Regions from separate parts of the Synechococcus sp. CBW1002 genome, predicted to be linked through region 3. Evidence: predicted binding sites of a transcription regulator. Region 3 holds the regulator's gene; each other region holds the start of a gene.
The links. The regulator NtcA, encoded in region 3, controls nitrogen genes in cyanobacteria. The targets are predictions, from matches to a motif close to GTANCNNNNGNTAC.
Positions count from the first base shown of each region.

Region 1 (4,208 bases), 1.4 Mb from region 3:
ATCACCGGATCTACGACAACCAGCCCTGGCTGGGGCTGCTGGACGGCGACGGCGTCCTGCGCCTGCAGCTTGATCACGTGTATTCCAGCAGCTGGTTCCTCGCCTTGCTGGCCTGGCTGGGCCTGGCCCTTCTGTTGTGCAGCTGGCGGCGCCAATGGCCGGCCCTGCAGGCGGCCCTGCGCTGGATCGATTACCGCTCGCCCCGGCAGCTGAGCAAGCTCAGCCTGGCGGAAACCGTGAGCCTGGCACAGCCGCAGCAAGGCCTTGATCGCCTGGCCGATCTACTTGCCCAGCAAGGCTGGCAACTGCAACGTCATCCAGACCGCCTGGCGGCCCGCAAGGGGATCCTGGGACGGATCGGCCCCCTTCTGGTGCATGCGGGCATGGTGGTGCTGATGGTGGGCGCCGCCTGGGGCTCCCTGGGGGGGCACCGGCAGGAACAGTTCCTCGCACCGGGAAGGGAACTGGAACTGCTCGACAGCCGAGGCCGCAGACAGCTCACCCTCGCCCTGGATCGCTTCGCGATCGAGCGCGATCCAGCCGGCCGCCCGGAGCAGTTCCGCTCTCAACTACGCCTGCTCAACCCCGCCGATCCAACCACCGGCGAGCCCAGTGTCAAGAAGGCCGAGATCAGCGTCAACCATCCCCTGCGCTACCGCGGCATCACCCTGTATCAGGCCGACTGGGCCCTGGCCGCCATCACCGTGCAGCTAGGCCGCAGCCCTCTGCTGCAACTGCCACTGCAGAGCTTCCCGCAACTGGGTGAACAGATCTGGGGCCTGGTGCTGCCCACCCGTCCGGATGGATCAGAGCCGGTGCTGCTCAGCCTCAGCAGCGAGGACGGACCGGTGCAGGTGTTCGGGCCCGACGGCCAGAGCCTGGCCCAGCTGGTGCCCGGTGGCCCCGCTCAGGAAGTGAAGGGACTGCCGGTCCGCGTGGTCAGCGTGTTGCCGGCCAGCGGCATCCTTCTGAAACGAGACCCTGGTGTGCCGCTCGTCTACACGGGCTTCGCCATTGCCCTGGCCGGCGGCGCTGCCAGCCTGATCGCCACCCGGCAGCTTTGGGCCATCGCGGAATCCTCAGAATCGGCAGACAGCATCGAAAGCTCAAACGGGCTCAGCAGCGACCGTCCAGGCCGTCTGCACGTGGCCGGACTTTGCAACCGAAACCTCACGGCCTTCTCTCAGGAGCTGCCGTCCCTGCTGGCCCAGCTGGACCTGGAGAGGTCCACCGGCGCTCAGCAGGCCTGACGGGTGCCATGGGACACCCGCACCACGGTGTGGACATTGCCTCGGGGGTTGAAATCGGCCAGGAGCTCCATCCAGACCGGCTCGGCCGCAGCCACAAGGTCGTCGAGGATGCGGTTGGCCACCTCCTCGTGGGAAATGGCGCGATCGCGGTAAGCGTTCACGTAGAGCTTCAGGGCCTTGAGTTCCAACACCCGGGGGCCGGGCTGGTAGAGCAACCGCAGCACGGCGAAATCGGGATAACCGGAAAAGGGGCAAGTGCAGGTGAACTCCGGCAGCTCGATCGAGACCTCATAGGCCCGCCCCGGGCGAGGGTTTTCAAAGCAGATCAGCTCAGCCTCGGCAATCGCCCGCTCGCCGTAGCGAGGGGTACGTGTCTGGTTTTCCGGGGAGGGGGTTGCGGCACTGCCGGCAGCAGAGCCACTGGCGATCGCATTGGACGAGGCGGCGGTCACGGGGCTCAGGCGGAGAAAGACAGACTCCTTCACTGGGCCTGTCAGGGGTTTCGGATGATACCGATGCGACCCGCCCGGTCGCGACCCACGCGAGGCCACGCCCCAGGTCACGCCCGTAGCCGTTGCTACGACGAACCCACCAAAGCTCGGGTCTGATGGACAGGTTTCCTCCTCTCCGGGGCCTTTCCTGAGAGACTTCAAACAGCCCCAAGCAGCTTCCATGAAAAAAGTCGAGGCCATCATTCGTCCCTTCAAGCTTGAGGACGTCAAGATCGCCCTGGTCAATGCCGGCATCGTCGGCATGACCGTGAGTGAAGTCAGGGGTTTCGGCCGGCAGAAGGGTCAGGTGGAGCGTTACCGCGGCTCTGAGTTCACAGTGGAGTTTCTGCAGAAGCTCAAACTTGAAATCGTGGTGGATGACGGCCAGGTGGACACCGTGGTGACGGCGATCCAGGATGCGGCTCGTACCGGCGAGATCGGCGACGGCAAGATCTTCGTGAGCACGATCGATTCTGTGATCCGCATCCGCACCGGCGAGCGGGACAGCGGCGCCATCTGATCCCCTGGGACCAGCACGGCCGCTGGGCAACAAGCTCAAGTCAGCCCTTCAGCCATCTGAAGGGCTTTTTTGTTTTCTTTCCTCGCGAGAGTTCCAGCCTCTGCGGGGATCCGACCGCATCCCATCGTGGCGGATTCAGCGGACGCGCCAAATGGCTTCGGTCCGCCAGGAGACCTTCATCCGCACCGGCCAAGGCAACGCTCCTTGAGGTTTCGGACCCCTCCTTCAGGTTGTGGAGAGAGTGGCTGACACCACCTGCTCCAAGGCCGTTCGACGCTCCTGCTCGGTGCCCGCCAGCAGAGCTGCGGGATCAGAGCTCCCGCCATTGGCCACAGGGGCTCCGCACAGCCATAACAAATATTCATGATTACCAGCCGGTCCCGTGATCGGCGAAGCCACCAAGCCAAGAGGACGCAGGCCCTCCCGAGCAGCCGCGGTGATCACCCGATCAATGGCGTCGGCATGGGCTAAGGCATCACGCACCACCCCACCCTTGCCAACCCGTTCACGGCCAACCTCAAATTGCGGTTTGACGAGCACCACAAGTTCAGACGTGGGGCTCAGGAGACGACCCAATGCCGGCAACACCAGCGAAAGCGAGATGAAGGAGACATCCGCCACCGCCAGATCCGGCCAGGGATCCTCTGGTGCATACAGCTGCTCGGGATGGAGGTGGCGCAGATTGGTGCGCTCCTTGAGCACCACCCTTGGATCTGTGCGCAGCCTCCAAGCCGTCTGGCCATAGCCAACGTCCACGCCGTACACCCGTGCGGCTCCGTGCTGGAGAAGGCAATCGGTAAATCCACCGGTGGAGATGCCCCCATCAAGACAGACACGCCCAGCCACACGGATCGGGAAGTTTTCCAGGGCAGCCGCGAGCTTCTCGCCGCCACGGGACACATAGCGTGGAGGCTGCTCCACTTCCAGAGCGCGATCCAGTGCAACCGGCAGACCAGGCTTGTCCAGGATCTGGCCACCGCTGCGAACCCGTCCGGCACGAATAAGCTGCTGCGCCTGCTGGCGTGTAGCAGCAAGGCCCCGTTGCACAAGCTCCTGATCCAGCCTCTGCTTACCTGCCATGGATCGCGACCAATTTCGATAACGCCAGGCAGCTTCGTTGGAGGAATACGCCCTCTTCAAGCATACGACCTCAACTGCTTGTCACACTCAAAGACCGGCACCGACAATCCGTCCCATTTCAATAGCGCACCCTGAATTCAAGAATTCAGGAATTCCTTCCCAGGTCAACTACGGCATGAACAACCGCGCGTTGCATCCAGTCCTTTCCAAGAGATCTTAACGCCTCCTTCCACTCCTTACGCCCATACCATCGACAGATTAGCATGATTAACACGAAAGAAAGGTGAAGACGACCTTGCAGCCTCTGTGAATTCGCCTGCCCATGCGAGCCAACTTCTCCGATCAATCTTTCACCCATGCATGGCCAGGAAGACACAGCCAGCTCCATGGATGGCAATGAATCAGGCCTGTAGCAATCTTCAAGATTTCACCGACACTCAACTCCTGGATGAAAATTCTATTTCACAACCATTCCAGGAGCATTGTCGTGATTACCCTCCGCTGACCCGTTTCGACATTTCATCAAAAGCGCAGGCATAGCGGCCATTATCTTCACATTTGCCCGTCTGCCATTCCACATGATCCTCAGAGAGAATTTTTTGCATGCCGTGGTGATGAATCTGCCGCCTGGAAAGACGAGCATTGACCAAAGCGGCGACAGAGGCACAACCAGATTCTCCAACGCTCCAGGAACCGTAAGCCGCACTGGCAGCAGTAAAGAACCGAATACCATCGTCCTCGAAGATCGGGTCAACCTTGGCAAGTCAGGCAACTCCATCCCTGAAGCAAAGCATCACTCTGGTGAGAACGTCCCTGTTCCACGACATCGTGAACGGCATCCGCGGGGCTTTTCACCACACCTTCCCC
Region 1 is NZ_CP060398.1:205,925-210,132, forward strand. It holds gene H8F24_RS01050 (cytochrome c biogenesis protein ResB) at 1-1,250, shown strand, start outside; gene queF (preQ(1) synthase) at 1,238-1,678, opposite strand; gene H8F24_RS01060 (P-II family nitrogen regulator) at 1,923-2,261, shown strand; gene H8F24_RS01065 (TlyA family RNA methyltransferase) at 2,487-3,341, opposite strand; gene H8F24_RS01070 (hypothetical protein) at 3,920-4,208, shown strand, end outside.
Region 1: the regulator NtcA is predicted to act here: its motif matches at 1,818-1,831, upstream of H8F24_RS01060 (P-II family nitrogen regulator).

Region 2 (4,208 bases), 1.0 Mb from region 3:
CTCGACATAGCGCTCCAGGCTGAGCTCCGATTTGCCCGGGAGTACACGACGCCGTACCGCTTCGTCCACCACTTCCAGGTGCATTCCCAGGCTGTCAATCCCCGCCTGCTTCATGCGGAGATACCAGATCGGATCATCCGGGGGCTCGCATTGGCCCTGGATCGGCAGGTCCACCCGCGCCTTCACCGCCGCCGCCGTTTCCGCCATCAGCCGGGCCCCCCGATCGTCACTGTTCGGAGTGCCGGTGGTCATCACCAGCTGGCGCACACCATCGAGCCGCACCGCCGCCTCGGCCACCTCCGCCACCTGCTCAGGGGTCTTGCGCACCAGGGTGCGTCCGTCCTCGAGCGACTGCTCGATGGCACAGAACTGGCACGACTGACTGCGATCCCGAAAGCGGATGCAGGTCTGGAGCAGGGTGGTGGCCAGCACATCGCGGCCATGCAGCAGGGCGATGGCGCTGTAGGGGGTGCCGTCGGTGGTGGAGAGGCCGTAGAAGCGTGGTTGTGGCGGAGGCTCCACGGCGGCCAGTTTTGTGCCGGGCCGGTCGGTCACGGCAACCGCTCCATCGGCAGCCTGCTCCAGCCGGAACGGAGAGTCCTGGGACACCGCGTTGTAGACGGGAACCATCACGGTGGTGCCCGCGATCGTCAGGGCGCGATGGTCCGATGGACCGGCTCCACCGCGGCGCCCCTGGTTGCCGGCCACGGCGGGGTCGACCAGCCCCTGCACCTGCAGCTCCGTCACGAAACGCCCGAGGTTCTGGCTGGCCAGAGCCGGCTTGGAGGCATCAGCCATGGGTCTGGGCCTCAGCGGAAGCGACCTGCACCGTGGCGCCTGACGGAGCGTGGCTGTCCTGAGCTGCTCCTGGGATCAGCATCGGGTCCACCTGGGTGGCCGGCGTTGCGTTGATCCGCAGCCCCAGCAGATCGGGACGGCTGTAGTGCCCCACACTGTCCATCATGCGTTTGCGTTTGGTGATCAGGGCGGTGTCGAGCGTGGCGATCGCCAGTCCTTCACCCTCCGGCAGTGGGCCGGCCAGATAGCGGCCTTCCGGGCTGATCACCGCGGTGTGGCAGCCCCCCTGGAAGGCACGATGCAGGGAAGGATCGGGAGTGATCACGGCATGGTCGGCCGGATCCAGCCAGGCGGTGGACGACACCACGAAGCAACCAGCCTCCAGGGCGTGATGCCGCAGGGTCACGGCGGTCTGTTCGGAGAAGATCGGACCCACGAGCGATCCGGGAAACTGGGCGCAGTGGATTTCCTCCCCCTGGGTCATCAGGGCGAAGCGGGCCAGGGGGTTGTAGTGCTCCCAGCAGGCCAGGGCACCGATGCGGCCCAGGGCGGTCGGCACCACCTGCAACCCGGCGCCATCCCCCTGCCCCCAGACCATGCGTTCGTGGTAGGTGGGGGTGATCTTGCGGCGCTTCAGCACAATCGTGCCAGAGGCATCAATCAGCAGTTGGGTGTTGTAGAGGCTGCCGCCATCCCGTTCGTTCACCCCCAGGAGCACATGCAGGTTGTGCTGGCTGGCGGCTGAGCAGATCTGGCTGATCTCCGGTCCGGGAATCACCACGGCCTGCTCATAAAGGCGCAGATGGGAAGCACCCATCAGCACGGCCGGCTCCACGAAGGAGAAATAGGGGTAATAGGGAAGAAATGTCTCCGGAAAGACGATCAACTCAACCCCTGCCGCAGCCGCCTGCTCCATGGCCGCGAGCACCCGGGCCACGGACCCCTCAAGGTTGAACAGAACCGGACGAATCTGCGCCGCCGCAACGGTGATCGTGCTGACCATGGGAGACATCCGAAAGGTCTGAAACAGAGATCTCAGAGGGTCCAGGTGTCGAGGATGAAGGCCCCCTCCTTGCGGTGCATCAAGACAATGTCAAGCACATCAAGGGGGTTGATGGGGGTGATGCCTGGGATCAGCGCCCCTTCGCCGTGGCCGTACAGAGCCTGGAGGGCAAAGCGGCAGGCGTAGACTTTGCCACCCTGGCCCATGAACTTCTGGATCCGGGCATTGAAGTTGAGATGGCCATCAAAGGCCGCATCACCCAGCTTGGGGAATCCCCGTTGAACCCCCAGCGTGACTCCCGGGCCATACAGAAGAATCGAGGTTTCGAAGCCCTTGGTGATCAACCGGCTGGCCTGAAGAAGATTGACCAGGCCGATCGAACCTTCGAAGGCGACGGTGTGAAAGGTCACCAGGGCTTTTTCCCCGGGCTCCGCTTGGACATCAGGAAAGACTTTCTCTTCGTAATCAACGAGAAAATCGCCCGGCTGGTTGGCGGGACGGGTGACTTCGGGCATGGGGTGAGGTTGTCTGGTGGCGGAATCCAGGGCGAACCCTGCCACGTGTTTCGTTTTGTTTTATGTGGCCGATGCGACCGAATCCCTGGAGGTCGCAACCCGGCTGAGCCCGTCCAGAGGTTGCAATGGCTACCGGCCCCTGAGTCGCCAGCAGGGAAACTGGGATCTCCTCTTGATTGGCACCCTTGCAGCCCTCGGCTCCTCTGCCGCCCAGGCATCCCGTCGTGGTGGTCGGGGGCGGCCAGTCCGGCCTGTCGGCAGCAGCCTGCCTCCAGCGGCGTGGTATCCGGCCCCTGGTGCTGGAACAGCACCAGGTCGGCCACGCCTGGGAACGGCAGCGTTGGGATTCCTTCTGCCTGGTCACCCCGAACTGGCAGTGCCGGCTGCCGGACTTTCCCTACGACGGGAAGGATCCGGAAGGCTTCATGGTGCGTGACGACATCGTGGCCTACGTGCGCCGATTTGCCGCAGCCATTGCTGCAGATGTGCGTGAGGGAGTGAGTGTGCAGCGCCTCTGCTGGCGTGACGGCACCTACACGCTCACCACCAATGCCGGTGAGATCGAAGTGGAGCACGTGATTGTCGCCACCGGTGGCTACCACAAGCCAAAGCGCCATCCCCAGGCGGAGCGGCTGCCCAGCTCCGTCGTCCAGCTGGATGCCCGCGACTATCGCAATCCTGACCAACTGCCGGCCGGACCCGTGCTGGTGGTCGGCAGCGGCCAGTCTGGCTGTCAGATCGCTGAGGATCTGTTTCTTGCCGGCCGCCGAGTGCATCTGAGTGTGGGCTCAGCACCGCGCTCACCGCGCCGCTATCGCGGCAAGGACGTGGTCGACTGGCTGGATCGCATGGGCTATTACGCCATGCCGATTGATCAGCACCCCGAGCCCAGGCTGGTGCGCCACAAGACCAATCACTACCTCACTGGCCGAGACGGGGGACGGGACATTGACCTGCGACGTCATGCCCGCAATGGAATGGTGCTGCATGGTCGACTGCTCGGTTTCGCTGACGGACAGATCCACTTTTCCAGCGATCTGGCTGCGAATCTGGATCAGGCGGATGCGGTGTATTGCCGTATCCGTGACAGCATCGATGCCTACATTCAACGGGAAGGGATTGAGGCTCCTGAGGAAGCGCCCTACCAGCCCTGCTGGCACCCGCCAGCAGCAGGCGCAGACAGCGTGGCTCTCCACCAGGAGCCCCTCGCTGCGGTGATCTGGTGCACGGGATATGCGGCCGATTTTCGCTGGATCGATCTGCCGGTCTTCAATGGCGCTGGCTATCCGGCCCACGATCGCGGAGTGACTCACAGTCCGGGGTTGTATTTCATCGGCCTTCCCTGGCTGCAGACCTGGGGTTCGGCCCGCTTCAGCGGCGTTGCGGACGACGCCGAGCATCTCGCGGAGACCATTCGTCTGCGCATGCAGCTCACGGATGCCCTCCACGAGCGTCAGGAGTGCACGGCTCTGCTGGGGTCATAGTCCTGCAGTCAATCCTGGAAGCCTTGCATGGGCTCCAGTGGGGCTCCGGGAGCGCTGAAGGCGTGGACGCCATGCTCCACAGGTCCATCTGCATGGATGCTCTGGATTAGGCGGCAAGCTCCGGGCTCCTTGGTGCCGTTGCTTGCCTAGCAGTTGGTTGCCAATCGAGCAGCGGGCCCCTGGCCACTCTTGCCAAGGCCGTTGCCCTGCATCCCGTCGCTCCTGCCAGCGTCGAATGCCGGGATCGCCTGAAGCGCAACAATTTGAACAGGGTGTGTGTGGCATCGATCAGGTGCCATTCACCATCGACTTTCTGCAGACCCTGGCGCACCAGAGCAGGGATGGGTTCACCGGCGGTGCCGCTGCCAGGCAGCGGCGCCAGCTCACCGGTGGCTGAATCGTAGATAG
Region 2 is NZ_CP060398.1:629,035-633,242, reverse strand. It holds gene H8F24_RS03020 (MSMEG_0568 family radical SAM protein) at 1-798, opposite strand, end outside; gene H8F24_RS03015 (Nit6803 family nitrilase) at 791-1,801, opposite strand; gene H8F24_RS03010 (MSMEG_0572/Sll0783 family nitrogen starvation response protein) at 1,834-2,316, opposite strand; gene H8F24_RS03005 (MSMEG_0569 family flavin-dependent oxidoreductase) at 2,493-3,800, shown strand; gene H8F24_RS03000 (hypothetical protein) at 4,036-4,197, shown strand.
Region 2: the regulator NtcA is predicted to act here: its motif matches at 2,436-2,449, upstream of H8F24_RS03005 (MSMEG_0569 family flavin-dependent oxidoreductase).

Region 3 (4,208 bases):
ATCCTGGTAGGTGGTGTCGCAGGGATCGCCTTCGAAGAACAGCAGTTGACAGATACCTTCGTTGGCATAGATGCGGCAATCTGCGCCGGAAGAATTGCTGAATTCAAGCGTGAGATGGCCCTCCCACCCCGCTTCAGCGGGTGTGGTGTTGACGATGATGCCAAGCCGGGCGTAAGTGCTCTTTCCCAGGCAAATTACCGTGATGTTGGGCGGCACCCTCAGCTTCTCCATCGCAACGCCAAGGCCATAGGAATGGGCCGGCAGAATGAAAAAGGCGCCATCGATGTCCTCATGCAGGGGGGCCGGCTCCAGATTGGCTGGATTGAACCGCTTCGGGTTCATTACCGTGCCGGGGACATGGCGAAAGATCAGAAACTCCTGCGACGACAGACGCAGGTCGTAGCCATAGGAGGAACAACCAAAGCTGAGCACCGGTGCGCTGGAGGTCTCGGGTTCGAGATGCCTCACCAGATGGTCTTCAAAGGGATGGATCATGCCGGCATCGGCCCGCTCCTTGATCCAGCGGTCGTTCTTGAGCATCAGCCGCGGCGCAGTTGGGTGACCTGATCGGCCATGGCCATCAGAGCGGCGGGCATCGCCGGGCCCGTCAGGATGACATCCAGCTGAGCCGGCCGCTGTTCCAGCACCTCGGTGACATCCAGAAGAGACAGATAACCCAGCTCGATCGCCAGCCCCAGTTCATCAAGCACCATCAGATCCACGGCGCCCGCCAGCAGCTGCTGGCGGCTGAAATCCCACACCTCCCGGACAGCCGCCAGGGCAAGGTCCTGCTCGGCTTCAGCCTGCAGGGGCGCCGCAAGGCAGGCGGGCACCGCCGGCCGCAGCCACTGCAGGCGGCCGCAAAGCCAGAGACTGCGGCCCAGCCCCTGATCCACGCCACCTTTGAGAAACTGACTCACCAGGACGCGACTGCCCAGACCCGCCGTGCGCAGGGCCTGGCTGAACACGGCGCCGAAGCTGCCGCGGAAAGGGGCTGTGTGCACCTGAAGCAGCCCTTCGGCCTGGGGCACGGGCCGAAGGGGCACTACAGCGCGAGTCGCTGGGCGGACAGGGTCAGTTCGCTGCTCAGGCCGGGCCTCCAGCCGCTGACCCCGGACAGAGATGTCACCCCGCTGGGAGGGGCGATGGCTGCCCTGGGGGCTGGCAAGACTGGCGGTCATGGACATCCCGGAGGGCGATGGGGCCGGGCGAGCGGATCATTCCGGCCGACCTGGACAGGGACCGAAGCGATGGGATCGGACGCTGCGCTGGAACCTGAATGTAGCGGCATCTGCGCCCTGGACAAGCCACACACACCATCCCTGGTGGGAACAGACGGTTTCGCGGAAACGGCGGCACAGGCTGCGACAGGCGTCAACAGCCGCACAGGCCCAGAGCGCCAGGGGCTGGCGAGCGGGAGCGGAAGCGGAGGCCCTGACAGCAACCGTGTTGGTTGCTACAAGAAAGAGCAGGGTCGCTCCGTAGCTTCCCAGTTCCTGCCCCGCCGTCATGGTCGGCGCTACTCGCGGCTTCAGCCGTTACGCCCCCCCTCCCCCCAGCGGCTCCGCTGGCACCGGGTCGGGTGTGTCCGGCGGAGCCGGAGCCACCCTTCTCGAAGTGATGCGCGGTCTCGGCGGCAGCAGCGTCGAGACCGTGGAGCGTGGCAAAACCATTTTCTTTCCCGGAGATCCGGCCGAACGGGTCTATCTGCTGCGTCGCGGCGCCGTGCGGTTATCGCGGGTCTACGAATCCGGTGAAGAAATCACCGTGGCACTGCTGCGGGAAAACAGTCTGTTCGGTGTGCTGTCGCTGCTCACCGGGCAGCGATCCGATCGCTTTTATCACGCCATCGCCTTCACCCGCGTGGAGATGGTGACCGCTCCCGCCACCTCGGTCCGCCAGGCCATTGAGCGCGATGCCAGCGTCGGGCTATTGCTGCTGCAGGGCTTGTCCTCCCGCATCCTGCAGACCGAAACCATGATCGAAACCCTCACCCACCGGGACATGTCCTCCCGGCTGGTGAGCTTTCTGCTTGTGCTCTGCCGCGATTTCGGTGTGCCCAGTCAGGAGGGGATCACGATCGACCTGCGCCTCTCCCACCAGGCGATCGCCGAGGCGATCGGCTCCACCCGGGTGACGATCACGAGGCTGCTGGGCGACCTGCGCAACGACGGGCTGGTGCAGGTGGATCGCAAGAAGATCACGGTCTTCGACCCGATCGCCCTGGCCAAACGCTTCAGCTGACCGCCTCCACTCCAACCAGGTCAGCTGAGCAGATTGCGGTAGCGATCCAGCCAGCCCTGCGGCACGGCACCGAAACGCTCTGCCAGACGCTCCACCATCGGTAGATAGTCGCGCGCCATCTCCCGCTGAAAGCCCAGGGGGGGTTCCCGGCCGCCGGCGGCCACGTTGACGGCCGGCGGCAGACGCAGTCGCTCGTTCAAAGGGGGCGCGGCCAGAAAGTCGAACAGGTCGTCGGCGAAGGCTGCAGGATCACTGATGAGCTGTTCGAAAAAGCAGCAGTGCAACTGAGCGGGCTGGAACACCGCCTCGACGGTCTCGATGGTGCGGAGGTAGTTGGAACGGCTCACGGCGCCGGGCATGCGGGCCTGCTCCAGCAGAGCGGCAATGTCGGCCTCACCGTCGAACTGGCCCTTGCGGACCCGGTTGCGGATCGCCGACCAGACCCTCAGCACGGGATCGCGCATCACGAACACCAGCCTCAGCTCCGGTGCCAGACGCTGCATCCGCTCCCACACCGGCCGCTCCAGGGTGGCGTAGGCGGGGGTGATCTCGCCGACCCGCTTGCCCTGGCGACGTCCCTGACCAAACAGGCGGCAATACCAGGCATCACTGCGCGGCAGGAACCAGTAGCGGCCGAACCAGCGGGGATCGCGGGCGAAACGCTTCAGGTCCCAGAACCTGGCGCGTCGCCGCTCATCGGCGTCGAACACGCCGAAGCGGATCTGGGGCTTGTCAAAGTAGTGGAGCTCCTTGACCGGCGTGAGCCACAGATCCGGATGCTGGCTGAGAACCCTGTGCAGCCAGGTGGTGCCGGAACGCTGGGCCCCGATCACCATGAAGTCCGGAACCATCGCGGTGCAAGCCGGGCGGGCCAGACATTAAACGACCCAGAAGCACCGACCGGACCACAGACACCGGAACAGGCCAAGGATCAGACCCGGCGGGACGCCTCCCCAGACTGTCCGCACCGTGTCGGACGACGGGGTCTGTGCTGCAGGATGCAGCCTTCGGATCCCCCGGATCCGAAGGCTGACAGCGGAACGACGGCGTGGTGAGGCAGCGATGACGGGTTGGTTGTTGATCCTGGTCCTGCTGGTGCTGGGCGGCGTGCTCTCCACCCTCGGTGATCGGCTCGGCAGCCGCGTGGGCAAGGCGCGCCTCAGCCTGTTCAACCTGCGACCGCGCCGCACCGCCGTGCTGATCACGGTGCTCACCGGATCGCTGATCAGTGCCATGTCCCTGGGCCTGATGCTTCTGGTGAGCCAAAGGTTGCGGGTGGGCCTGTTCGAACTGGACCAGCTGGAGCAGAGGCTGCAGCAGAGCCGCGACGATCTGGCACGCAGCCGCCGCGACCTGGTCGGTGCCCAGGCCGCCAGCGCCACCGCCCAGCAGGCCAGCCGCCGAGCCCAGGCGGCCACCAAGCGGGTGGAAGGGGAGCGAAAACGGGCCCAGGCCCAGCGGGATGAAGCGGAGAAGCGGCTGCAACAACTGCGGCGCGAACTGCTGCCCCTGCAGCAGCAGCGTGCCCGGCTGGAGGCCGAGCGCGATCGCCTCAGCCGCGATGTGGCTAACCGGGACCAGGAGATCCGCCGCACCGAAACCGAGTTGGCGGCGGTGCAGGAGCAGATCAAGGAAGGGGAGAAGGAACTCCAGGGCCTTGAAACCAAGATCATCGCCCTGCGCCGCGGCGATGTGGTGATCAGCAGCGGCCAGCCCCTGGCCACCGCCAAGGTGACTCTGGAGCGACCGGAACAGGCCCGGGACGTGATCAACACCTTGCTGCAGCAGGCCAACCGGCTCGCGTTCCAGCGGGTGCTGCCGGGGGAGCCGCCGGACCGCCAGATCCTTCTGGTGCCAAGGAACGACATCGCCAAACTGGAGACTCTGCTGGCCCGCCCCGGCTCCTGGGTGGTGAGCCTGCTCTCGGCCGCCAACGTGCTGCGCGGTGAGCAGCAGGTGCTGGC
Region 3 is NZ_CP060398.1:1,630,136-1,634,343, reverse strand. It holds gene dcd (dCTP deaminase) at 1-540, opposite strand, end outside; gene H8F24_RS07750 (cob(I)yrinic acid a,c-diamide adenosyltransferase) at 540-1,181, opposite strand; gene ntcA (global nitrogen regulator NtcA) at 1,510-2,244, shown strand; gene H8F24_RS07740 (sulfotransferase) at 2,265-3,095, opposite strand; gene H8F24_RS07735 (DUF3084 domain-containing protein) at 3,307-4,208, shown strand, end outside.